3 regions of the Mesorhizobium argentiipisi genome follow, and region 3 is predicted to be linked to each of the others. Evidence: riboswitches for the same ligand, from Rfam matches in the RefSeq annotation. Region 3 holds a riboswitch; each other region holds the start of a gene.
What was found. A riboswitch is a leader RNA that binds a small molecule or an ion and turns the genes downstream of it on or off. The one in region 3 is predicted to bind cobalamin.
Positions count from the first base shown of each region.

Region 1 (7,487 bases), on a different contig from region 3:
GTCGGCAGAGCGCGGCGCACCTCGAAACCGCCGATGTCCTTGGCATTCGGAACGACCATCATTTCGATCTGGTCGCAGGCGAAGGCATCGCCGGGTTCAGGGTCGTTTCCCGGAAAGAAGCTCATGTTGGTTCCCTCAGGCGAAACGCAGCGCCGACCTGGCCTTCGCCTTGGCAGCCTCTTCCTCGCGATTGCGCGGCTCCTGGTTGGTTTCGAGCGAGTCGATCAATTCGCGCGCAGCGGCCGCGATCGCTTCCACTGCATGGTAAAAAGCGTGCTCGTTGCGCTTGGAGGGCTTGGTCGAGCCGCTCAGCTTACGCACGAATTGCAGCGCTGCGTCATGCACTTCGTCATTGGTCGCCGGCGGCTCGAAATTGGCCAGGGTCTTGATGTTGCGGCACATGGCTTGAACTCCTTACCTGCTTTCTCTGCCCTTACCCGGTCTGAGATCATCCGCTGAGGTGTTGAGATTCAGCTCAGGCCGAGCCGAAAATGGTGGTTTCCGAGAACCGGAGCGGAGCGTACTTGAAGTACGTGAGCACCGGAAGCGCAGGAAGTTGCCATTTGCAGGCCGACCTCACCTGAATATCAACACCTCAGTCGGCGTCCAGCGGTTCAGTTCCCACTGGCTTGCCATCGCGCGACAGCCTGATCTTCTCGACCTTGTCCTCGGCCGCTTTCAGCAGCCGGTCGCAATGCGCCTTCAGCGCTTCGCCACGTTCATAGATCTTGATCGACTGGTCGAGCGGGACGTCGCCGCGCTCAAGATCATCGACAATCTTCTCAAGCGCGTCGAGCGCCTGTTCGAAGCTCATCGCCTTGACGTCCTCATTGCCTTCCAACGCCATACTCTATCCCTTCATCAGCCGCCCGACATGGGCGGCGACTGAAAATGCCAGTCCCTGCAGATCGTAGCCGCCTTCCAGCAGGCTGACGAGTCTGTTGGAGCTGTGGCGGCCGGCGCGTTCCATCAATTGCCCGGTCGCCCAGTCGAAATCGTCCTCGGTCAGGTTGATCTCGGCCAACGGGTCGCGATGGTGCGCGTCGAAGCCCGCGGAAATGATGATCAGGTCCGGCGCGAACGCGTCGATCGACGGCAGCACGCGCGACAGGAAGGCGTCGCGGAAGAGATCGCTGCCGGTCTGCGGCGCCAGCGGCGCATTGACGATGTTGCCGGCGCCGGTCTCGCTTTTCGCGCCGGTGCCGGGATAAAGCGGCATCTGATGCGTCGAACAATAGAGCACCGACGGGTCGTCCCAGAAGATGTCCTGGGTACCGTTGCCGTGGTGAACGTCCCAGTCGACGATGGCGACGCGCTCAGCCTGATGCCTCTTTTGTGCGTAGCGGGCGGCGATCGCCGCCGTGTTGAACAGACAAAAGCCCATCGCGGTGGTCTTTTCGGCATGATGGCCAGGCGGACGGGCGGCGACAAAGACGTTTGCCGCACGGCCCTCGAAGACGTCGTCTACTGCCGCGTTGGCACCGCCGATCGCGGTGACCACGGCCTGCCAGCTTTTCGGGCTGGCGCTGGTGTCGGCGTCGATCGAGGCGATGCCGCTCTCAGGGATCGCGGCGCGGACACGCTCGACGAAATCCTCCGGGTGCGCGTAGAGGATCGTTTTCTGGTCGCCTTCCGGCGCCTTGACGCGGTCGAGCGCCGAAAAAGCCTCGTCGTCCAGCACCCGCTCGATGGCGCGCAGGCGGTCGGGCCGCTCGGGATGACCGGGCGGCGTGAGGTGTTCGAGGAAGATCGGATGCGTGTAGAGACGGGTGGCCATGGCGCCTAATCTAGGGACCTATGACCGCAATGACCATGTTTGGCAGGCCGAATGGCTGGGGAAAATCGCGTCTTGCCGTGTCGCTAATGCCATTGGCGGGTGCCGGGCTTCGCTGTAAGGTCTCCTCGCTGCCTGGTGCCCGCGACGCGGGAGAATCGGGAACACGGTTGAACTCCGTGGCGTGCCCAACACTGTAAGGGGGACCGCGCCGGCAAACGCCACTGTCGAAGACGGGAAGGCGCCGGATGCGGGACGATCCCGAGCCAGAAGACCGGCCCGGCAGACATGGTCTTCCGCTTGGTCAGGCGGGGGACTGTTTGTCGCAAGGGGAAAAGCGATGACAGCAGCAGCGATCGCCGCGAGTGGCGGCGACTTTGACCAATTGGCGCGCGACGCGGTCTACCGGGCCATGTTCACCAGGCGCGACGTGCGCAGCCATTTTGTCCCCGACGATCTCGATGACAGCGTGCTGGCGCGGCTCATCACCGCCGCGCACCATGCGCCATCTGTCGGCTATATGCAGCCGTGGAATTTCATCGTCATCCGCGATGCCGAGCGGCGCACACAAGTGCGCGACCTGTTCCTCGCGGCTCGCGAGCAGGAGCTGCCGGCGATCGAGGCGGAGCGGCAGGCGCTTTACCGCAAGCTGAAGCTCGAGGGCATCTGCGAAAGCGCGCTCAATCTATGCATCACCTGCGACCGGCATCGCTCGAAGGACTCGCCTCTCGGGCGTTGGCACAACCCGGAGATGGATCTCTACAGCACCGTCTGCGCAGTGCAGAATTTCTGGCTGGCGGCGCGGGCCGAAGGTGTCGGCGTCGGCTGGGTGAGCATCATCGAAACCGAGGCTTTGAAGCGGCTTCTCGCGATCCCCGAGCATGTCACGCCGATCGCCTATCTCTGCGTCGGCCGCGTCTCGGAATTCGCGCCGAAGCCGGACCTCGAGGCGCATGGCTGGGGCAAGCGCCTGCCATTGCCCGAACTGGTCATGAGTGAGACATTTCGCGGCGCCGGCGAGGCGCCGCTTAAATCGGCAATCGCAAACCTTGGCGGCCCATCAAAGCCATGATCAGGCGGCTCTCGGGGCATCCCAGCGCGAGCCGCCGCCAAAAGAGCCCAGCGCCTTGTCGCGCAGTTCCCTGAATTTGGACGAGGTCTCGGCGAGCCGCCGGTCCCATTCGGGATTGGGCGCCTGTCCCTCGATCGCTTCGAAATAAACCTGCATCAGCGAGGCGATGGCGAAAGGCTCGATGAAGGCCGCCTTGAAGGCCCAAGCAAAGACGATGGCGAGCACGAAGGCCCATCCGGCCAACTGCCCAGGCATGACCCAAAGGATCGCGGCGGCGGGTGCCAGCATCAACAGGAAGATGACGAAGGACACGCCCCACATGATCACCGCCAGCCAGACTGCGTTCTTGACCATGTGCTTGCCGTTCTGCGCGTAGAGCACCACGCCTTGCCTCGCCGTCTCGAATGGCGAGTTCGAATTGATGCGGATGTTGTAGCCGAGGATGATCTCGTCGACATAGGTCAGCGACAGGCGGATCACCGTGTTCATGAAGCTGACGATGCCGCTCAGGCCCGGAATGGGCAGGAAAGCGGCGATGCCGCCGATCAGGCCGGTGATGGCGCGGATGGCGCCCTTGACCAGCTGGTCGACGACGAAAAGGATGTTGGCCTCGGCGAAGCGCTGGGTGACCACTTCCTTCGCATAGGCGATCTGGCCCTGGCCATCGGGAACGTCATGGCCGTCGATCAGATGCACCATGACGGCAATATGGCCCGCTTTCAGCACATAGAGGATGTATTCGCGGATCCAGTAGACGGCGATCGAGACGACGCCGAAGCCGACCACGCCGCCCCACAGCGCAAAGGACATCGGACCGTCTGGATCGGTCGAGATGTGCCCGACGCCATAACCGACGCTGGCGCCGGTCCCGGTCGCCATGATGTAGGCGGCCGTGATGCCGAAATAGACGATCATGCGAAAGACGATGAACGGCCATGTCCGCATCATGATCAACACAGACTGACCAATGCTGAAGTCCCACATTCCCCGACTCTCCCACCCTTAAGAGAATGGCCGGGGAGCATGCGCTCGCCCCGGCGATTGTCAATCGCGGCAGGGTTGCGCCGGCCCGAAACCGGTGCACAACCCGGTGGCTTGATTACCCAAGCGAACCGTCAAGGCTTCTTGCGCAAGCCTTCGAGCAATTGCTTGAACGCCGCAATCGCCTTCTTCGACGTCGCTTCGGGGTCCTTGGAATTGGCGATTCGCTGCGCAGCCTGACTGCTGGCGCCATTGATCAGCCGTGAGGTCGTCTCGGGATCAAGCTCCGGAACGACCACGCCCTCTTCCTGCAGCCTGGTCAGATGCTCGGTCATCGAGGCGGTGCAGGCATTGGCGTTCGGCCACTGTGCCGGGTCGCCGAGCACCGCCGGGCCGTCGCGGAACATGATGCGCTGGATTTCCGGCTCCAGCGCCATCTCGATATAGGTGGTGCATTCGTCGACGAAATGCTGCCAGCGGGTCGGCGCCTTGGAAGCCACCTCGTTGACCCGCAAGGCCATCTCGCCGTCGATTTCGGCGATCACCGCCTGCAGCAGCCCCTTCTTGTCGCCGAAGTGGTGGTAGAGCGCGCCGCGCGTCAGGCCGGCCGAAGCGGTGAAATCGTCCATCGAGGCCTCAGCATAGCCGATCGTGCCAAAGGCATGGCGGGCGGCCGCGATCAGCTTGGCGCGTGTCTCGGCGATCATCTCCTTGCGCGGTTTGCGCATGGCCCTGGACCTATTAACATACGTCTCGTATGCCAATTGACATACGCGACGTATGAACTATCTGACTTTCATACGCTGCGTATGTAGTTGCGACATTCACCCTTGTCGAGGAGCAGGACCATGCGAAACCCTTATTCGGACATCTTTCGGGCTCCCGGCACGAAAGGCTTTGCCGCGGCGGCTTTCATCGCGCGATTGCCGATCGCCATGGCGCCCATCGGCATCGTGGCGATGCTGTCACAGACGCATGGCGAATATTGGCTGGCCGGCGCGGTCTCCGCGACCTATGCGCTGGTCAACGCCTTCCTGTCGCCGCAGGTGTCTCGGCTGGTGGACCGGCGCGGCCAGACGGCGATCGCCGCGCCGATGACGCTCGTTTCGGTGCTTTCCTTCGCGACATTGATCGTTGCGGCCAACCAGCACTGGCCGATCTGGACGTTGTTCCTGTCGGCGCTGCTTGCGGCCCCCATGCCCAGCATCCCGGCGCTGGTCAGGGCGCGCTGGACCGAGATCTTCCGCGACCGGCTGGAGCTCAACACGGCGTTTGCCTTCGAATCGGCCGCCGACGAACTGGTCTATGTCGCCGGCGCCTCGCTGTCGGTGGGCTTGAGCGCGGCGCTGTTTCCCGAAGCCGGGATGGTGGTCAGCACATTGCTGCTTGCGCTCGGCTCGGCGGCATTCCTGCTGCAGCGCTCGTCCGAGCCGCCGGTCCGCCCGGCCGAACATGGCGCGGCCGGCTCGGCGATCCGCCTGCGGCCGGTGCAGATCATCACCTTCGCGCTGATCTTCGTCGGCGCGACCTTCGCTACCACGGAAGTGACGACGGTGGCGATCACCAAAGAGCTCGGCCAGCCTGAGGCAGCGAGCCTCGTCATCGGCGTCTATGCGCTGGGATCCTTCGTGCTCGGCATCATCGTCGGCGCGCTCAGCCTCGAGGCGCCGCTGCAGCGGCAATTGGCACTCGCGGTCACCGTGATCGCGCTCACCACCTTACCGCTGCTCTTCGCTGACACCGTGCCGACGCTGGCGCTGGCTGTGTTCGTCAGCGGCGTCGCGATCTCGCCGACCTTCATCACCGCCTTCGGCCTGATCGAGCGCCACGTGCCGCCGGCGATGCTCACTGAAGGTGTCACCTGGGTGACAACCGGCATCGGCATCGGCATGGCGCTGGGCTCCTTCGCCGCCGGCTGGATGGTCGACAGTTTCGGTCCGCAGAACGGGTTCTGGGTTTCGGTCGCGGCGGGCGCGATCGCGCTGGTCACCGTGCTTGCCGGCCAATGCCGGCTGGCGATTGACGATTGCAATGTGGACAGAGGCGAAGCGGTAATGCCCGCGGAATGAACGAACACGCTGGCGAAGGGCCGGGCGTCAGCCCCGTTGACGCTCCGAATAGCTGGCTGCCGAGACGACGAAGAGCCCCGTTGGCGCGCCATGCAGCACCACGTCCCTGTCAAAGGTGAAGCCGCATTTCTCCAACACGCGGCGCGAGGCCGGATTTGCCGGCCGCGCCAAGGCGATCACCCGCTGGGCTTCCAACGTCAGGAATGCTGCACACAACGCTTCCATGACCAGTTCGCTGGCATAGCCGCGACCCCAACTGTCGGGATGGAGGTGGTAAGAAAGGTTCAGTCCTTCGAAATCGTTGGAAACGGTGACGCCGCCGAAGCCGACCAGCCTGCCTTTCGCCTCGGCCGCCCAGCGACCGAAACCGTATTTGTCCCAATGGTCGATGTCGCGGGCAAGCCTTGCCGAGCTCTGCTGCGGCGTGTCGGGTGTCGGGTCGGGGCGATGCGCGACCAGCTCGGGCCGCGAGAAGAGATCGACCAGGAAATCGAGATCGGCAGCCGTCGGCCGGCGCAGCGACAGCCTTTTGCTGTTCTGATTGGACGGAAGAGACTTGCTCATCATCCTGGCCGGCGATCCGGGACCTTAGAGGATCTCCGTTTTGGCGATATGGATGCCAAACCCTTCAAGACCGACATAGTGGCGCTCGCGCGAGGCGATCAGGTTGATCGAGGAGATGCCCAGATCCCTGAGAATCTGGGCGCCAAGGCCGATCTCGCGCCATTCGTTCTCGCGGCGGCGGGCTTCCTCATGGTCCTCGCGCTCGCCACTCGCGGGCCGCTTGCGCTCCTGATGGGCGACGCCGACCGAGCCTTCGCGCAGATAGACGATGACGCCGCGCCTGCGCTCGCCCATCGCCTTCATGATGCCGTCGAGCCTGTGGCTGGTGCCGAAGACGTCGGTGACGACATCTTCCGAATGCAGGCGCACCGGCACCTCTTCGCCATCACGGATATCGCCGAAGACGACCGCGACGTGGTGCATGGAATCCCAGGGCAGCGTGTAGGTAAAGACCTGAGCCTTGCCACCGGGCGTCTCGATATCGGAGCAGGCGACGCGTTCTACCAGCGTCTCCTTGCGCTGCCGATAGGCGATGAGGTCGGCGACCGAGACCTGCTTCAGCCCATGTTCCTCGGCGAAGGCCTGAACTTGCGGGCCGCGCTTGACGGTGCCGTCGTCGTTGACCAGCTCGGAAATGACGCCGACCGGCGGCAGGCCGGCGAGCTTGCAGAGATCGACCGCGGCCTCGGTATGGCCCGAGCGCATCAAGACGCCGCCTTCGCGCGCGATCAGCGGGAAGATGTGACCGGGGCGCACGAAATCCGAGGGGCCGACATTGCCGTTGGCAAGGTTGCGCACGGTGAGCGTGCGGTCGTCGGCGGAAATGCCGGTCGTGGTGCCGTGCTTGAAATCGACGCTGACGGTGAAGGCGGTGGTGTGGGCGGAATCATTATCCGCCACCATCGGCGCGAGGTTCAGCCGCCTCGCGTCCTCGCGCAGCATCGGCGTGCAGACGATGCCGGAGGTGTTGCGGACGATGAAGGCCATCTTCTCCGGCGTGCAATGGACGGCGGCGACGATCAGGTCG
Region 1 is NZ_JAPYKO010000013.1:123,669-131,155, forward strand. It holds gene O7A05_RS19100 (pirin family protein) at 1-125, opposite strand, end outside; gene O7A05_RS19105 (DUF2277 domain-containing protein) at 136-402, opposite strand; gene O7A05_RS19110 (exodeoxyribonuclease VII small subunit) at 596-847, opposite strand; gene O7A05_RS19115 (histone deacetylase family protein) at 851-1,777, opposite strand; cobalamin riboswitch at 1,893-2,072, shown strand; gene bluB (5,6-dimethylbenzimidazole synthase) at 2,115-2,846, shown strand; gene O7A05_RS19125 (hypothetical protein) at 2,847-3,830, opposite strand; gene O7A05_RS19130 (TetR/AcrR family transcriptional regulator) at 3,962-4,555, opposite strand; gene O7A05_RS19135 (MFS transporter) at 4,676-5,896, shown strand; gene O7A05_RS19140 (GNAT family N-acetyltransferase) at 5,924-6,460, opposite strand; gene ribB (3,4-dihydroxy-2-butanone-4-phosphate synthase) at 6,485-7,487, opposite strand, start outside.
Region 1: linked by a shared signal. The riboswitch ahead of bluB (5,6-dimethylbenzimidazole synthase) and the one ahead of metE (5-methyltetrahydropteroyltriglutamate--homocysteine S-methyltransferase) in region 3 are both predicted to bind cobalamin.

Region 2 (7,487 bases), on a different contig from region 3:
TCGCAAGCACACTGGAGGGCACATCGAGCCCAACGGCATAACCTGTCCGCCCGGGCGCGCTCGGATAATCAGGGATCAGGATCGCCAGCTTGCGCTTTGCTCGCTCCGTCCGCTGCAGGCGAATAAACGCGGCGATCCGCTTGGCCACCTGCGCCACGCGGTCGGCCTCGGGTCGGTTGGCGAAGGCGCGGAAGGCCAGCGCCGGATCGGTCTCGACCTCGCCTTTGAAGGAGATGGCGCCGGCCAGGATGCGGCCGTCGAGCTCGGGCAGCACGACATGCATGGCAAGGTCGGCGGGCGCCAGGCCGCGCTGGTTCTTTTCCCAGACCTCGCGTCTCGTTGTGGCGACGATGACCTGGAAGACGGGCACGCCGGCCCGGTCGAACAGGGTTTCGGCGCCGGGTTCTGCGCCCGAGGCGAAGGCGGTGGCGGTGACGATGGCGGCGGGGTTCAGTGTTGCGATGGCATTCTCGACGAAGGCCAGCGATGCCGGATCTTTGAGGCTGGAGACGAAGATCGGCACAGGCGCTAGGCCTTGCGAACACAGGGCGTCAACGAGTGCGTCGATCGGCGCGACGTCGGCGGCAAGCAGCATCGAGCGGTAGAAGAGGATGGGGATGACGGCGAAATTGTCGACGTCGAGTTCCGCCTCTAAAAGGTTCGGCTTCTCGACGACACCAATTCCCGGCTGATAAAATCCCGCCTTCGGCACGCTGACCGGTTCGGTCATGGCCGCATCCGACCCGGCAAGCCTTGCCAGCCTTTGCACCAGCGCGCCCATATTGGCCGGGCCGCCTTCGCGGAAATAGGCGAGCAGGGCGTCCAACTCGGCGCGCGGCAGGGTCGAGCCTTCGATCAGCCGCAGGTCCTCGTCATGGCTTTCGCCGGGCAGCAATGCCAGCTTGATGCCGCGTTCGCGCGCCACCGCGGCGAGCTGGTCACAGCCATAGCGCCACCAGTCATAGCCGCCGAGGATGCGGACGAGGATGAGCCTGGCGTGGCGGGCGACGCTGTCGATCCACAGGTCCACCGACATCGGGTGGCGAAGGTCGCGCAGCGCCGCAAGCCGCATGGACGGCAGCCGCGCCGCATCCGTCTTCCAGGCCGTGGCCAGGCCGCCGAGATCGCTGTCGGTGAAGGACAGGGCCACGACATCCGCAGGCGTCTGCCTGAGGTCGATCGGCTCGGCGAGATCGTCGAGCGAAGCGGATGTGGTGGCGAGGATGTGCATCGCTTTTGGTATTAGCCTCAGCCGACGAGGATACGCTCGATTGCCGGGCGGTTCAGCCCCTTGAGGCCGATGACGACGAGCCGCGAGCGGCGGTCGTCCTCGGCCGTCCAGGCGCGGTCGTAATAGTGGTTGACGCGCGGGCCGACAGCCTGCAGCAGGAGCCGCATCGGCTTGCCGCCGACCTCGACGAAACCTTTGACGCGCAGCACGTTTTCCTGCTCGGCGGCAAGGGCGACGCGCTTGGCCAGCTCGTCGGGATTGGCGATCGACGGAATGTCGAGGACGAAGGAATCGAAATCGTCGTGCTCATGGTCGAGCTCGTCGTCGTGATGGGTCTTGCGGCTCTCGATGTCGTCCTCCACCGCAAGGCCGAGGCCGAGCAGCACGGACGGGTCAACCTTGCCCTGCGCTGTCGGCACGACCTTGACCGCGCGCGCGACATGCTCGCCGATGACGGCGTTGGCACGGGCGGAGCCCGCCGCATCCATCAGGTCGCTCTTCGACAGGATGATCAGGTCGGCGCAGGCGATCTGGTCCTCGAATACCTCTTCGACCGGATCGTCATGGTCGAGGGAATCGTCAGCCGCACGCTGCGCCTGCAGGGCATCCATATCGGAAGCGACGCGGCCGTCGGCGAGCGCCGGTCCGTCGACCACGGCAATGACGCCATCGACCGTCACGCGGCTCTTCACGCTCGGCCATTGGAAGGCTTGGACGAGGGGCTTCGGCAGAGCGAGGCCGGAGGTTTCGATCAGGATGTGGTCAACCTTGGGTTTGAGCGACAGGATCTGGTCGAGCGCCGGCACGAAGTCGTCGGCGACGGTGCAGCAGATGCAGCCATTGGCGAGCTCGACGATGTTTTCTTCCGGGCAGGCGTCGACGCCGCAGCCTTTCAGGATCTCGCCGTCGATGCCGACATCGCCGAACTCGTTGACGATGATCGCCAGCCGCTTGCCCTTGGCGTTCTCAAGCAGGTTGCGGATCAGCGTCGTCTTGCCGGCGCCGAGGAAGCCGGTGACGACGGTGCAGGGAACACGGGAAACGGATGCGTTCATGGTCAGTCCTTCAGCATGTCGAGAGGAGGGATGCGGGCAACCAGGCCGCGCTTGAGGGAATCGGGCCGGCCGCGCCAGGGGATGAGACCATCGGTCGAGGTGGCGAAGAGCTTTGCGCCGGCGATGAGATCGGCGCCGCTGGTCGTGTTCAGATCGCCGAAGACGTAGCTCCAGCAGCCATTGCGGAGCAAAGCCGCGCTCAGCCGGCGCTTGCAGTTGCCGAGGCATTCGACGGTACGGATGTTGATCTTTTCGCCGGAAGCAGCCCGATGCGTATCTTCGGCAAGCAGCGCACCGGCGCGCGGATGCGCATCCGAACCGGTCTCGTCGCGGCAGGATGAGCAGACGATGACGGTCACGCCGGCCAAAGCGTCGGGCTCGGACGGAATGTCCGCGATGTTTGCCTGGAAACTGTCGTTGCGATCCAAAACCATGCTCCTTGCCCGGAAAACCCGCCGGGCATTCGGATACTTAAAGTCTCAGACGGCAGGTCTCCTGGCTCGCGGGTCGTCGCCCTGAATGCCGCCTTCCCGGGAAATCCCAGTGGTTTTCGGCAGAGGCTCGTCGCTTACAGTTGCGGGGACAGCCGCGGATTTGGGTTTTGGCCCGCACCGCATTCCCTCTTGGCTCCTCCCTTTGCCGGGAGAAGACCGTCTGGGTCAGGATTTAGGCTTACGGCTAGGTCCCTGTCAACGCGCAGCTACGACACCGCGATGTCGGCCAGCGCCGGTCCGAGGTCGCCGGCCGGCGTCACTTCGATCGACTCCAGGCCGAGCCAGCCCTGCATCTGCTTCAACTCATCGAAAAGCTGTGCGGCCGTTTCGGGCGGGGCGCCGGCCTCGGCATAGGCGGCGTGGACGCGCAAGATGCTGGCCGGGCGGTCAGCTCTCAAATCGACGCGGGCGACGATCCGGTCGCCGAGCAGGAAGGGCAGCACGTAGTAGCCATATTGGCGTTTCTCGGCCGGCGTGTAGATCTCGATGCGGTAGCGGAAATCGAAGAGTTTTTCCGTCCTGGTGCGTTCGAAGACGACGGGATCGAAGGGGGCGAGCAGGGCGCGCGCCTCTATCCGGCGCGGGAAACGGGCTTCCTTGTGGAGATAGGCGGTCTTGTCCCAGCCTTCGACCTTCACCGGCAGCAGTTCCCCCGCCTCAACCAGGTCCTCGATGCGATCCTTCGTGTCGCCCGGCGCGAGACGAAAATAGTCGCGCAGGTCGCCATAGGTGGCGATGCCGTGAGCACGGGCCGAAATGCGCAGCAATTCGCGATGCGCGTCCTCGACCGAGGGAACGGGAAGGTCGAGCACCGCCTGCGGCAAAACGCGCTCGGGCAGGTCGTAATAGCGCTCGAAGCCGCGCCGGTAGGCAGTGGTGATGCGTCCGGCCCAGAACAGCCATTCGAAAGCGTGCTTGGCCTCGCTCCAGCCCCACCAGCCGCCATTACCCTTGTGGCCTTCGATATCGGAGGCGGCGATCGGACCGCGATCGGCGACCTCTCTATATATCTCGTCGATCATTTCCTTGCGCTCACGGCCCCATTTGGCGAGACCGAGATACATCTCCTCGCCCTGCTCGGCGCGCTGCATGCGCCAGCGCATCAGCGGGTAGGTCTCGACGGGCAGGAACGACGCCTCATGCGCCCAGTATTCGAACACGGCGCGCTTGCGGGTGACCGCGGCATTGTCGAGCAGCGTAAGCGGGTAGGGGCCGAGGCGCGAATAGAGCGGCATATAATGCGCCCGCACCACCGCGCTCACGGAATCGATCTGCAGAAGGCCGGTTCGCGAAAGCACCCGGGCGAGGTGCCGGCGATCCGGAACTCCTGCGGGGCGACGGTCGTTGAACCCTTGCGCGTCCAGCGCAATGCGCCTCGCCATGGCCAGCGAAATCTTGTCTTTCATCAGGCGTCGCCCCGATCGTCCCTTGGATTTTTAGCCGGTGATTCCGGCCATGTTAGCAGGCAAATGGCGGGAGATATGTCAGGAGACAAAAGTGGAGTAAAAATCGAAGGAAATCAAACAGGAGCGGATCGGACCAGTTTCTTCCGATAAGGCGTCCAGGGCCGCGATTTGAACAAGGTTTGACTTGCGTCACCGAAACCGCTGCGCTAACCCTCGCCGCGTTGCAGCATGGGCCCCTTAAAACGGTTCAGCGGTTAATCTGTCACGCTTCCGCATTAGAGTTCGTTGCTGTAATCAAAATGAACTGCCCCCGCCGAAGGAAAGTCGCCGCATGAGCGCACTCCTAAGTTCGTACCTGCCTATCGTGCTGTTCATCGCCGTGGCGATGATCGTCGGTCTGGCGCTCATCGTTGCTCCGTTCCTGGTGGCCTACCGCAATCCCGATCCGGAAAAGCTTTCCGCCTATGAATGCGGGTTCAACTCGTTCGACGACGCCCGCATGAAGTTCGACATCCGCTTCTACCTGGTGTCGATCCTGTTCATCATCTTCGATCTCGAGGTCGCCTTCCTGTTCCCGTGGGCGGTGTCCTTCTCGAAGCTCGGCATGCTCGGCTTCTGGTCGATGACGGTGTTCCTGGCGGTACTGACCATCGGTTTTGCCTATGAATGGAAAAAAGGAGCGCTGGAATGGGATTGAACGACAGTTCAGGCACCCTCGTCGCGCCGAAGCCTAAGGGCATCATCGACCCCAACACCGGCAGGCCGGTAGGGGAGGACGATCCCTTCTTCCTCGAGATCAACAATGAACTGGCCGACAAAGGCTTCCTTGTCACCTCGACCGAGGCGCTGATCACCTGGGCGCGCAGCGGCTCGCTGATGTTCATGACCTTCGGTCTCGCCTGCTGCGCGGTCGAGATGATCCACACCTCGATGCCGCGCTATGACTCGGAGCGCTTCGGCGTCGCCCCGCGCGCGTCGCCGCGCCAGTCCGACATCATGATCGTCGCCGGCACGCTGACCAACAAGATGGCGCCGGCGCTGCGCAAGGTCTACGACCAGATGCCGGAGCCGCGCTACGTCATCTCGATGGGCTCCTGCGCCAATGGCGGCGGCTATTACCACTATTCCTATTCGGTGGTGCGCGGCTGCGACCGCGTCGTGCCGGTCGACATCTATGTGCCCGGCTGCCCGCCGAGCGCGGAAGCACTGCTCTACGGCATTCTCCTTCTCCAGAAGAAGATCCGCCGCACCGGCACGATCGAGCGGTGAGCCGATGACCCTGGCTTTGAACGAACTCTCCACCTATCTCGGCGAGAAGCTCTCCGGCCGCATCGGCGAAGCCGTGATTGCGTATGGCGAGCTGACGATTTCGGTGGAACCGGGCAATCTCATCGAGGTGGCCACCTTCCTGCGCGACGATCCGCGCTGCCAGTTCATCTCGATCATCGACATTTGCGGCGCCGACTATCCCTCGCGCGCCAAGCGCTTCGATGTCGTCTATCACCTTTTGTCACCGAAGCAGAATGCGCGCGTCCGCCTCAAGGTCCAGGCCGACGAGGAGACGCTGGTGCCGTCGCTGACCAGCGTCTATCCCGGTGCCGACTGGTTCGAGCGCGAGACCTACGACCTTTACGGCGTGCTGTTCTCCGGCCATCCGGACCTGCGCCGCATCCTCACCGACTATGGTTTCGAAGGCCATCCGCTGCGCAAGGATTTCCCGCTGACCGGTTTCGTCGAGGTTCGCTACGACGACGAGGCCAAGCGGGTCATCTACGAGCCGGTGGAATTGAAGCAGGAATTCAGAAACTTCGACTTCTTGAGCCCGTGGGAAGGAACGGATTACGTCCTCCCCGGGGATGAGAAGGCGAAGCAGTAGGGCGACCCATGGCTGAAACCTCCGTCCGCAACTTCAACATCAACTTCGGTCCGCAGCATCCTGCGGCGCATGGCGTTTTGCGCCTGGTGCTGGAGCTGGACGGCGAGGTGGTCGACCGCGTCGATCCGCATATCGGTCTGCTGCATCGCGGCACCGAGAAGCTGATCGAGGCCAAGACTTATCTGCAGGCCGTGCCCTATCTCGACCGGCTCGACTATTGCGCGCCGATGAACCAGGAGCATGCCTTCGCTCTCGCGGCCGAGCGCCTGCTCGGCATCGAGGTGCCGAAGCGTGGGCAACTGATCCGGGTGCTCTATTCCGAGATGGGCCGCATCATGTCGCACATCTTGAATGTCACGACGCAGGCGATGGACGTCGGCGCGCTGACCCCGCCGCTGTGGGGCTTCGTCGAACGCGAAAAGCTGATGGTGTTTTACGAGCGCGCCTCGGGCTCGCGCATGCATGCGGCCTATTTCCGGCCGGGCGGTGTGCACCAGGACCTGCCGCATAAGCTGGTCGAAGATATCGGCAAGTGGATCGATCCGTTCCTGAAGTCGATCGACGATCTCGACGCGCTGCTTACCGGCAACCGCATCTTCAAGCAGCGCAATGTCGATATCGGCACCGTGTCGCTGGCCGACGCCTGGGCCTGGGGCTTTTCGGGCGTGATGGTGCGCGGCTCGGGCGCCGCCTGGGACCTGCGCAAATCGCAGCCCTATGAATGCTATTCCGAGATGGATTTCGACATTCCGATCGGCAAGAACGGCGACTGCTTCGACCGTTACCTTGTGCGCATGGAAGAGATGCGCCAGTCGGCCAAGATCATGCGCCAGTGCGTCGATCTCTTGCTCGGCAAGGAAAGCGTCGGCCCGGTGTCGAATCTCGATGGCAAGGTGGTGCCACCGAAGCGCGCCGCGATGAAGCGCTCGATGGAAGCGCTGATCCATCACTTCAAGCTCTATACCGAGGGCTATCGCGTGCCGGCCGGCGAGGTCTATGCGGCCGTCGAGGCGCCGAAAGGCGAGTTCGGCGTCTACCTGGTCTCCGACGGCACCAATAAGCCCTATCGCTGCAAGCTGCGCGCGCCTGGTTTCGCGCATCTGCAAGCCATGGATTTCCTGTGCCGCGGCCACATGCTGGCCGACGTCACCGCCGTGCTTGGCTCCCTCGACATCGTGTTTGGTGAGGTCGATCGCTAAATGTCAGTCCGCCGTCTTGCAGAAGCCAGCCTCCAGCCAGCCTCGTTCGCCTTCAACGAAGCGAACGCGGCAGCCGCCCAGCAGTGGATCGCCAAATACCCGAAAGGGCGCGAGCAGTCCGCGATCATCCCCTTGTTGATGATCGCGCAGGAGCAGGAAGGCTGGGTCACCAAGGCGGCGATCGAGACGATCTCCGACATGCTCGGCATGCCGCGCATCCGTGGTC
Region 2 is NZ_JAPYKO010000002.1:297,913-305,399, reverse strand. It holds gene cobN (cobaltochelatase subunit CobN) at 1-1,231, opposite strand, end outside; gene cobW (cobalamin biosynthesis protein CobW) at 1,249-2,286, opposite strand; gene O7A05_RS04360 (DUF1636 family protein) at 2,289-2,714, opposite strand; cobalamin riboswitch at 2,755-2,956, opposite strand; gene O7A05_RS04355 (winged helix-turn-helix domain-containing protein) at 2,987-4,186, opposite strand; gene O7A05_RS04350 (NADH-quinone oxidoreductase subunit A) at 4,518-4,883, shown strand; gene O7A05_RS04345 (NuoB/complex I 20 kDa subunit family protein) at 4,874-5,455, shown strand; gene O7A05_RS04340 (NADH-quinone oxidoreductase subunit C) at 5,460-6,062, shown strand; gene O7A05_RS04335 (NADH-quinone oxidoreductase subunit D) at 6,071-7,261, shown strand; gene O7A05_RS04330 (NADH-quinone oxidoreductase subunit E) at 7,262-7,487, shown strand, end outside.
Region 2: linked by a shared signal. The riboswitch ahead of O7A05_RS04360 (DUF1636 family protein) and the one ahead of metE (5-methyltetrahydropteroyltriglutamate--homocysteine S-methyltransferase) in region 3 are both predicted to bind cobalamin.

Region 3 (7,487 bases):
TGACGACGGCGCGGCTTTTGGAGCCGCAGCACGACTGAGAGTTCCCACCCGGTGCACATTCATATGATCGAAAACGCTGGCTCAGGCGACCACACCGGCGATTTGTCCGATGCCGCTTTGTGCGCCAGGTTTCACTCTGTCCGACATCTTGACAATTGTTGGATGTCAGACAGGGCGCCAATCCGCTAATCCGTTTTTTTTATCCACTTTTTCTTCTCTGGCACGCGAAGGTTATGTGTGGGACCGGCCGCGCGCCAAGGAAGCCATCCGGCAGACGGCCAGGCTGGCACACGCGGCCGGCCGCGAAGTGTCCATGACACTCTCCGATCTCTGCGTCGACCGCTACCGCGACGAGTTCCTCGATCTGACGCGTTCAGGCACGGTCGACAGCGTTTTTGCCAACAGCCACGAGATCAAGTCGCTTTACCAGACCTCGTCATTCGACGGGGCGGTGGCGCAGATCCGCAAGAATTGCAAGATCGCGGCGGTGAACTCGTGCGCGGTGACGAGACGGTGGTCATTAAAGGCAACCGCCATCAAGGAGCTTGTCGACACGACGGGCGCCGGCGACCTCTACGCCGCCGGTTTCCTGCATGGTTATACACAGGGACGCGACCTCCAGACCTGCGGCGATCTTGGCTCACTGGCGGCCGGATTGGTGATCCAGCAGATCGGCCCAAGGCCACGGCAGAACCTGCGCAAAGAGGCCGAGCAGGCGGGGTTGCTTTAGGCATCTCGAAGACTCGGCCCAACCGACGTTGTCATTGGCGCGAAGACCGAAGCACGCTAGGCGGGCGACAGCAATATTGCGCTTTGTCGACTCCGCGACATTAAGTATCCAGCCTCATCTTCTCTGCTGCATTCCCGTTAAACCGTTGAAATAAATGTCGCAAAAATCTTATCGGCAGCTGCCTTCGCGTTGGCACGAATTTTGATCTTCTGGTCTTGAGACAAGGAATTGCCGAAAGGCACTTGATAACGCGGAGCGAACTGGAACGAAGGTAGCAAGCGAACTTGTCAGGTCAGCATCAGATACTGCGCCCATAAGGAGGCGTCGAGTGGTACCGGAGGAGTTTGCGCCGAGATGATTGCTGCGATTTACGTGAGATCCCTATCGCACCAGCTCGGATCGTGCCGGCTGGGTCTGCTTGGCCGACCTGATCGAGCAGCTGATCCGGCGTCGCCATCGTGGCCGCCAACGACCCGCTTATGGTGTCTTTGGGTAGATCTTCGTTCCCAGGGCGCACCAAATTGCCAATCGGACGCTGGCCGTGAGGGAAATGTCCGGTGGCATTGACAGAGGCTAGGGCAGGCGTAGCAAAGCGGCGATTGCGAGCGAGCTGCGTGACGACCGGCGTTGAATGCTCCATTGATGTAGGACGCAGATGAAGCCGTTAATCCTGATCTGTTCGCAGGATGCCGAGTTCTACCTGTTCTTCAGCCACGTCCTGGAGGTAGACGGCTTCGCAACCGTGCTGGCCGGTGGCGTCGAGGACGCGATCCGGCAGACGACTGAGTGCGAGCCGCAGGCTGTTGTCCTGGACTGCCAACCGGCTACCGCTACGGGCCCGGGGATCTGCGCCCGGCTGAAAGGCGAGATGCAAACCGACGCACTGCCCGTGATCGCCCTTATCGCATCCGGCGCCGAGCACCAACAGCTCGATCTGCTCAAAGCCGGCATTGACGAAACTTTTCTGCGGCCCTTCGCGCCGGCTAAATTGCTCGCGTATCTGGGCGGGAAACTGCGGACTCGCCTATTCCCCAACGGCGGGAACGACGAGGCGCTGAGCTGCGGGCAGCTTCATATGGAGCCCAGAAGCCGTCGGGTACACTGCAGTGGCCAGCAGCTCCATCTTGGCCCACTCGAATTCAACATGCTGCGCCACCTGATGGAAAACCCTGGCAAGGTATGCAGTCGCGACGAACTGGTTAGCGCCGCTTGGCCGGCAAAAATCTATGTTGGCCCGCGCACAGTTGACGTCCATGTCAGCCGACTGAGAAAGGCGCTCTCCCCCCACAGCGTCATCCGAACCATACGCTCGGGCGGTTACGCGCTCGAAGAGCAGGAAATCTGAAATGACGATCGTGGCACGTGGTGTAGGAGCTCGGCCGAGCAAAAGCTGCTCGCGAGGGCGCCCTCACAATAGCGCTGAAGCGAGCGGGCGGCTTTGCGGTGTCGTGGACGCTGCCGGTAAAGTTTGGGGCGATATAACCCTCTTGACTTGTGACTACCGCGATCGACGCAATAACGATCCCGTGCGCTTGGGGAGAATACCCCTCATGCCGAACTCTTGGGTGGAATGATCTGGTGGAAGCAATCAGTCGGCCCTTTCAGACGAAATGGAGGCCATCACCCTTCCCGCGCATAGGGTTCAAACGGCATCACATTACGACTCAGTTAGATGAGCAAATCCGACCGCACGCTGTTAGAGATGCCCTCCCACTCGACGGCATCGTCATTGGCAAGGTGCTGGCTATATTGACCGACGAGCCGGAAGAAGAATCGGACCCGTCAAATCAATGCGGTCAGCGGACTGTCACACACTCCTAACGAAATGGCGTGCCCGTTCGCCCCCCTTGCCGTCACCCAATTTCGATCCGCTTCAGTGCAGTGGATCCGGCCTCCACCGGCGAGGGTATACGCTTTTGCTAGGGGCCCCTCGGTGCGTCTCTCAGAATACGCGCGGCTTCGACCATATTGATGAGTGCCGGACGGACTTCCTCCCACCGACGTGTCTTCAAGCCGCAATCGGGGTTAACCCAAATCTGACTGTCGCAAAGGCGCTCTCGCGCCTGCGAGAGCAGGTTCGCCATCTCGTCGACGCCAGGCACCCGCGGTGAGTGGATATCATAAATGCCCGGTCCAATCTCGTTCGGATAGTTGAACTTTTCGAAAGCGTTGAGCAACTCCATCTGCGAGCGCGAGGTTTCGATGGAGATCACATCCGCATCCATCGCCGCGATCGCGTCTATTATGTCGTTGAATTCGGAGTAGCACATGTGCGTGTGGATCTGGGTCACATCACACACGCCCGTGGAAGCGAGCCGAAAGCACTCGATGGCCCATTCGAGGTAATGCTTCCACTCGGATTTGCGCAGCGGCAAGCCCTCTCGCAGTGCAGCTTCGTCGATTTGAATCACCTTGGCGCCGGCGCTTTCGAGATCACCCACTTCGCCACGGAGGGCGAGCGCGATCTGGCGGCAAACGACCGAGCGCGCGAGATCGTCGCGTACAAAGGACCAGTTCAGAATCGTCACCGGGCCGGTGAGCATGCCCTTAACAGGTTTGTCTGTTAGCGATTGAGCGTACCGCCACCAGCGCACCGTCATCGGATTGGGCCGCGACACGTCACCAAAGATGATCGGCGGCCGCACATAACGTGACCCGTAGCTTTGCACCCAGGCGTGCTGCGTGAAGGCGAAGCCGGAAAGTTGCTCCCCGAAAGATTGCACCATGTCGTTTCGTTCAAACTCGCCGTGCACCAGCACGTCCAACCCAATCTCGTCCTGCCAACGGATGGTCGCCTCTATTTCTTTCCTGAGGAACGCCTCATAGTCGATATAGCTCAGTTCTCCCCTTGCATGGGCCGCGCGCGCATTGCGAATCTCGGGTGTTTGCGGGAAGGAGCCGATGGTCGTAGTCGGGAAAGTCGGTAGCCGGAGCGTTTCGTCCTGAAGCCTGGAGCGCTCAGCAAAGCTGCTTTTCCTACGCATTATGTCTTCGTCGATAAAGGCGAGGCGTCCTTCGACCAGCGGATCATACACCTTCGGGGATGTCAGACGCGCGGCGGCTGCTTGGGTGGAGGACTCCAGCTCTGCTGAAACCGCCTCCCGGCCTTCGGAAAGGGCCCGGGCGATAGTGGTCAGTTCGCCCATCTTCTGCGCCGCGAATGCGAGCCACGACTTTATGTCCCTATCGAGCGCTGTTTCCAGTTCCAGGTCGATCGGCACATGCAGAAGGGAACACGAAGGCGCGATCTCCACTCGCTCCAGTGGCCAGCCCGCGACGACCGGCTTGATCCGGTCAAGGATGGGGCGCAGGTTCGCGCGCCAGACGTTGCGACCATCGATCAGGCCAAGGGAAAGCACCAGGTCCTTAGGCGCAAGCCGGCCGACCGCCTCCAATTGTTCAGGAGCGCGTGCAAGGTCGAGATGCAGGCCCGCCACAGGCAGCGAAAGAGCGGTTTCGAGATTGCCGTCCAATCCACCGAAATAGGTGGCGAGCATGATCTTCAGCTCCGGAGCCGCTTGCGACAGCCGGTCGTAGGCAAAATTGAACGCGTCTTGCTCGTTTGGAATGAGGTCGAGCACGAGCGCCGGCTCATCGATCTGCACCCAGTCGGCGCCCGCCACTTTCAGGCGGCGCAGGAGGAGCTCGTAAACCGGCAGCAGCCGCGGCAGCAGCGCAATTGGGTTGAAGTCCCGAGTGGGCGACTTGGCCAGCTTGAGGAAGGTGACGGGCCCAAGAAGGACCGGGCGGGTGTGAACGCCGAACGCCCTACCCTCGAGGAAGTGATCCACCGGCTTTGACCACGACAAAGCAAAGGCCTGATCGTCGGCGAGCTCCGGGACCATGTAGTGGTAGTTAGTATCGAACCACTTGGTCATTTCCAGCGCGGTGACCGCGTTACCGTGATTGGCATAGTCGAGTCCGGCAGCCTCTCCTTGGCTGCCACGCGCCATGGCAAAATAAGTGTCGAGCGGGACTTCCCCCTCGCTCCAGCCATACCGTGGCGGCACAGCGCCGACCATTGTTGCCGTGTCGAGCACATGATCGTAAAGCGAGAAGTCGTTGGACGGAATAATGGTCACGCCACGGTCGCATTGTTCAGTCCAGTTCTCGACACGCAGCGCCCGCGCCGTTTCGAGAAGGTCGGCAGCGGACGATTTTCGCAACCAATAGGATTCGAGCGCACGCTTTAATTCGCGACGACGGCCAATGCGCGGCACGCCAAGTGTGGCTACCGGAACTTTCTGAGAGAGAGACATACCATACCCCGATATTGGGGCGTGGACGCAAGGCAGACGTTGGCAAGCAGACGAGCCGATTGCTACGCCCACCGAGACACCCCGCCTGTGGACCTTGTTTGCCGTGGCAGGTCTCCTGGCTCGCGGGTCGACACCTCAGCCCGTCTTCCCGAGGCTATTGACCTCAGTGACATGAATGGGCTTGGCTCGCCGCTTACAGTTGCGGGGGCAGCGCCGGCATCTTCACCGGCTTCCCTCTTAGCTCCGTTGCGGCTAACCGCATCGAAGAACCATCGACAACTGGACACTCGCCGAAGAGAAGATTCCTGTCAAGGTGATATAAACAAATCTTTATGTCGTTATCCGATATTGTTGTCGCTCGTGAGCTGCAGATAGCCGCGAAGTCGGTTGAATGCGGCCATCCCTGAAGAGCGCCCGGGCAAGCCCTTCCGCTTCCTCCCCACTGTCCTGATGGCGAACTGTCGCAGGTCCATACCGCCTATTGTTGGGGGTTGACTCCGACGATGCTGGAAGCAACATTCCAGATATACTCGAAATGAGCATAGGCAGATGCAAGCACACGCCATTGCCCGAGCATCCGGCAATATACGCGAGGGAACGGATCGGTCGGCCGGCTTCGCGATTGGCATCCCGCTGTCGACCTTAACCCGAGCAACTCGCTCAACTGATGCAACAAGAATCGAGGAGAGTTGTCGACCAGCACCGGTCGGCCAGCAATGCGGCAGCTTGATGCCTGCAATTCCACCCGAGCCCCAAACCACCCACTATCATCACCATCATGGAAGCAATGCGTTATGGAAGCACCTGCGCTTTGGCGTCGGCACCTCGATGACACGTTCGAGTTTCTCAATCAGATCCGCAAGAGTTCAAGCCAGCAGGAAATCTGCCAGCACCTAATTTCCTATGCCGAGCGGTTTGGCGCCAGAAACGTGCTGGCAGGACCGATCCCACCGCCGCGTGCGCTGAGGCGCGAGCAGATTTCCCATGTGCTGCTTGACGCCTGGCCGCAGCAATGGTCGGAGCGCTATTTCTCCAAAGGCTATCTTCATCGCGACCCCACCATTCAGCTTGTGAAGCGTGGGACCACACCCTTCCGGTGGAGCGAGATTGATCAAGTTTCCAGGGTTTGTTCCTTCGGCCGACAGATCATGGCCGAGGCATCAGAGTTTAATCTGCGTGACGGCTTCACGATTCCGTTCGCAACATTGAACGGACAGCCGGTGGGATTTTCCGTTGCAGGGGAGAAGCTCGAGCCGGGTCCTCACGACCGTCTCGCCTTTCAGTTTGTCGCCGCCTGCGCCTTCGGATGCGCGGCCCTTCTTGCGGATGGCAAACAGGCCTCCAAACCAGTGCGTCTTTCACCTCGACAACAGGACGTCCTGCGCTGGGTTGCCGAAGGCCTCACCGTGGAGCAGGTCGCTGATCGCCTGAACGTCAGCCGCAACACGGCAGATACGCATCTGCGATTGATGCGCCAGAGGCTCGGCGTGACAAGCAACGTGCAGGCCGTCACGACAGCTTTCCGCCTGGGGCTGATCAGCTAGCTCACGCAATCGCGTGATGCCGCATCGATCCGCGATGCACCATTGGTTGACCTCGAAACTGGAGGGACAGCCGAGATGCTCGGGTTCAGCGACAGCATCAAGTCATCCTGGCACGACTGCATAGACGACCCAGATCTCAATCGCTTTGTTGTTTGCATGCCCGACGATGGGTGTGCGGTCGCCGAACCGTCTTCGCGCCTGGGTCTATGATCTCCACATCGGTCCGCGTGAGCATCGACCGGTAATCGACGATCAGTTGTTCGGCGCGGACGCGGCATAGAATGGCCGCCGAAACGCCGCCGTACCGCAACCGAGATCGCGCGCGGTTGGTACGCGAGATCCCATTCCAGGCTGAACCCGCATTCCGCGATCCACAGCTCGACCTCGTCAGCGCCATCGACCAGCCCAGGTCTTGCCAGCTTGAGAATGCCGCTGTCAAAAAGGACGGCTCTCCGAAGGCCGGCCCGCGCCAGTTCCAAACCTGCGAAGCACCGAGTCGCACGGCAGCCTATAAGAACCGCCTTTTTCCACGCAGGCAGTTCGTCGCAGAGCCAAATCGCTCTTGCCTGCACGCTCCCCGCGACAAGCCGGGTTTGTGGCGACAGAGCTTGCCATTTGCCGCGCTGCGGGGGGCATCAGAAGCCAGACGTAACCGCTTTTTCTTCGGCCGTATTCGACTGCTGGCGCAAACACGATGGCCGGTAAGTCACAACGGAAAGCCACTGAAGGCGTTTTCGGCACTTCTTTGAGAGAGTATCCGTCGCACGATTCTAAGCCCGTCAGCTCACGGCGCCGTGCTGTACCCCAATCTTTGTCGAACGAAGTCCACAACTGTCCGGCGTTCGCTCGCCAGCTTTTTGAATTGGTCGTCGTCGATCCCGTCGCCGAAAAAGGCGTGCCGCCTCACTTCGTGATGTCAGTCGTTTGTCGCATATCCGACATTCCCGCCTATCG
Region 3 is NZ_JAPYKO010000003.1:407,782-415,268, forward strand. It holds partial or broken gene O7A05_RS07335 (PfkB family carbohydrate kinase) at 227-730, shown strand; gene O7A05_RS07340 (response regulator transcription factor) at 1,386-2,075, shown strand; gene metE (5-methyltetrahydropteroyltriglutamate--homocysteine S-methyltransferase) at 2,650-4,989, opposite strand; cobalamin riboswitch at 5,078-5,278, opposite strand; gene O7A05_RS07350 (helix-turn-helix transcriptional regulator) at 5,784-6,533, shown strand; gene O7A05_RS07355 (hypothetical protein) at 6,815-7,282, shown strand.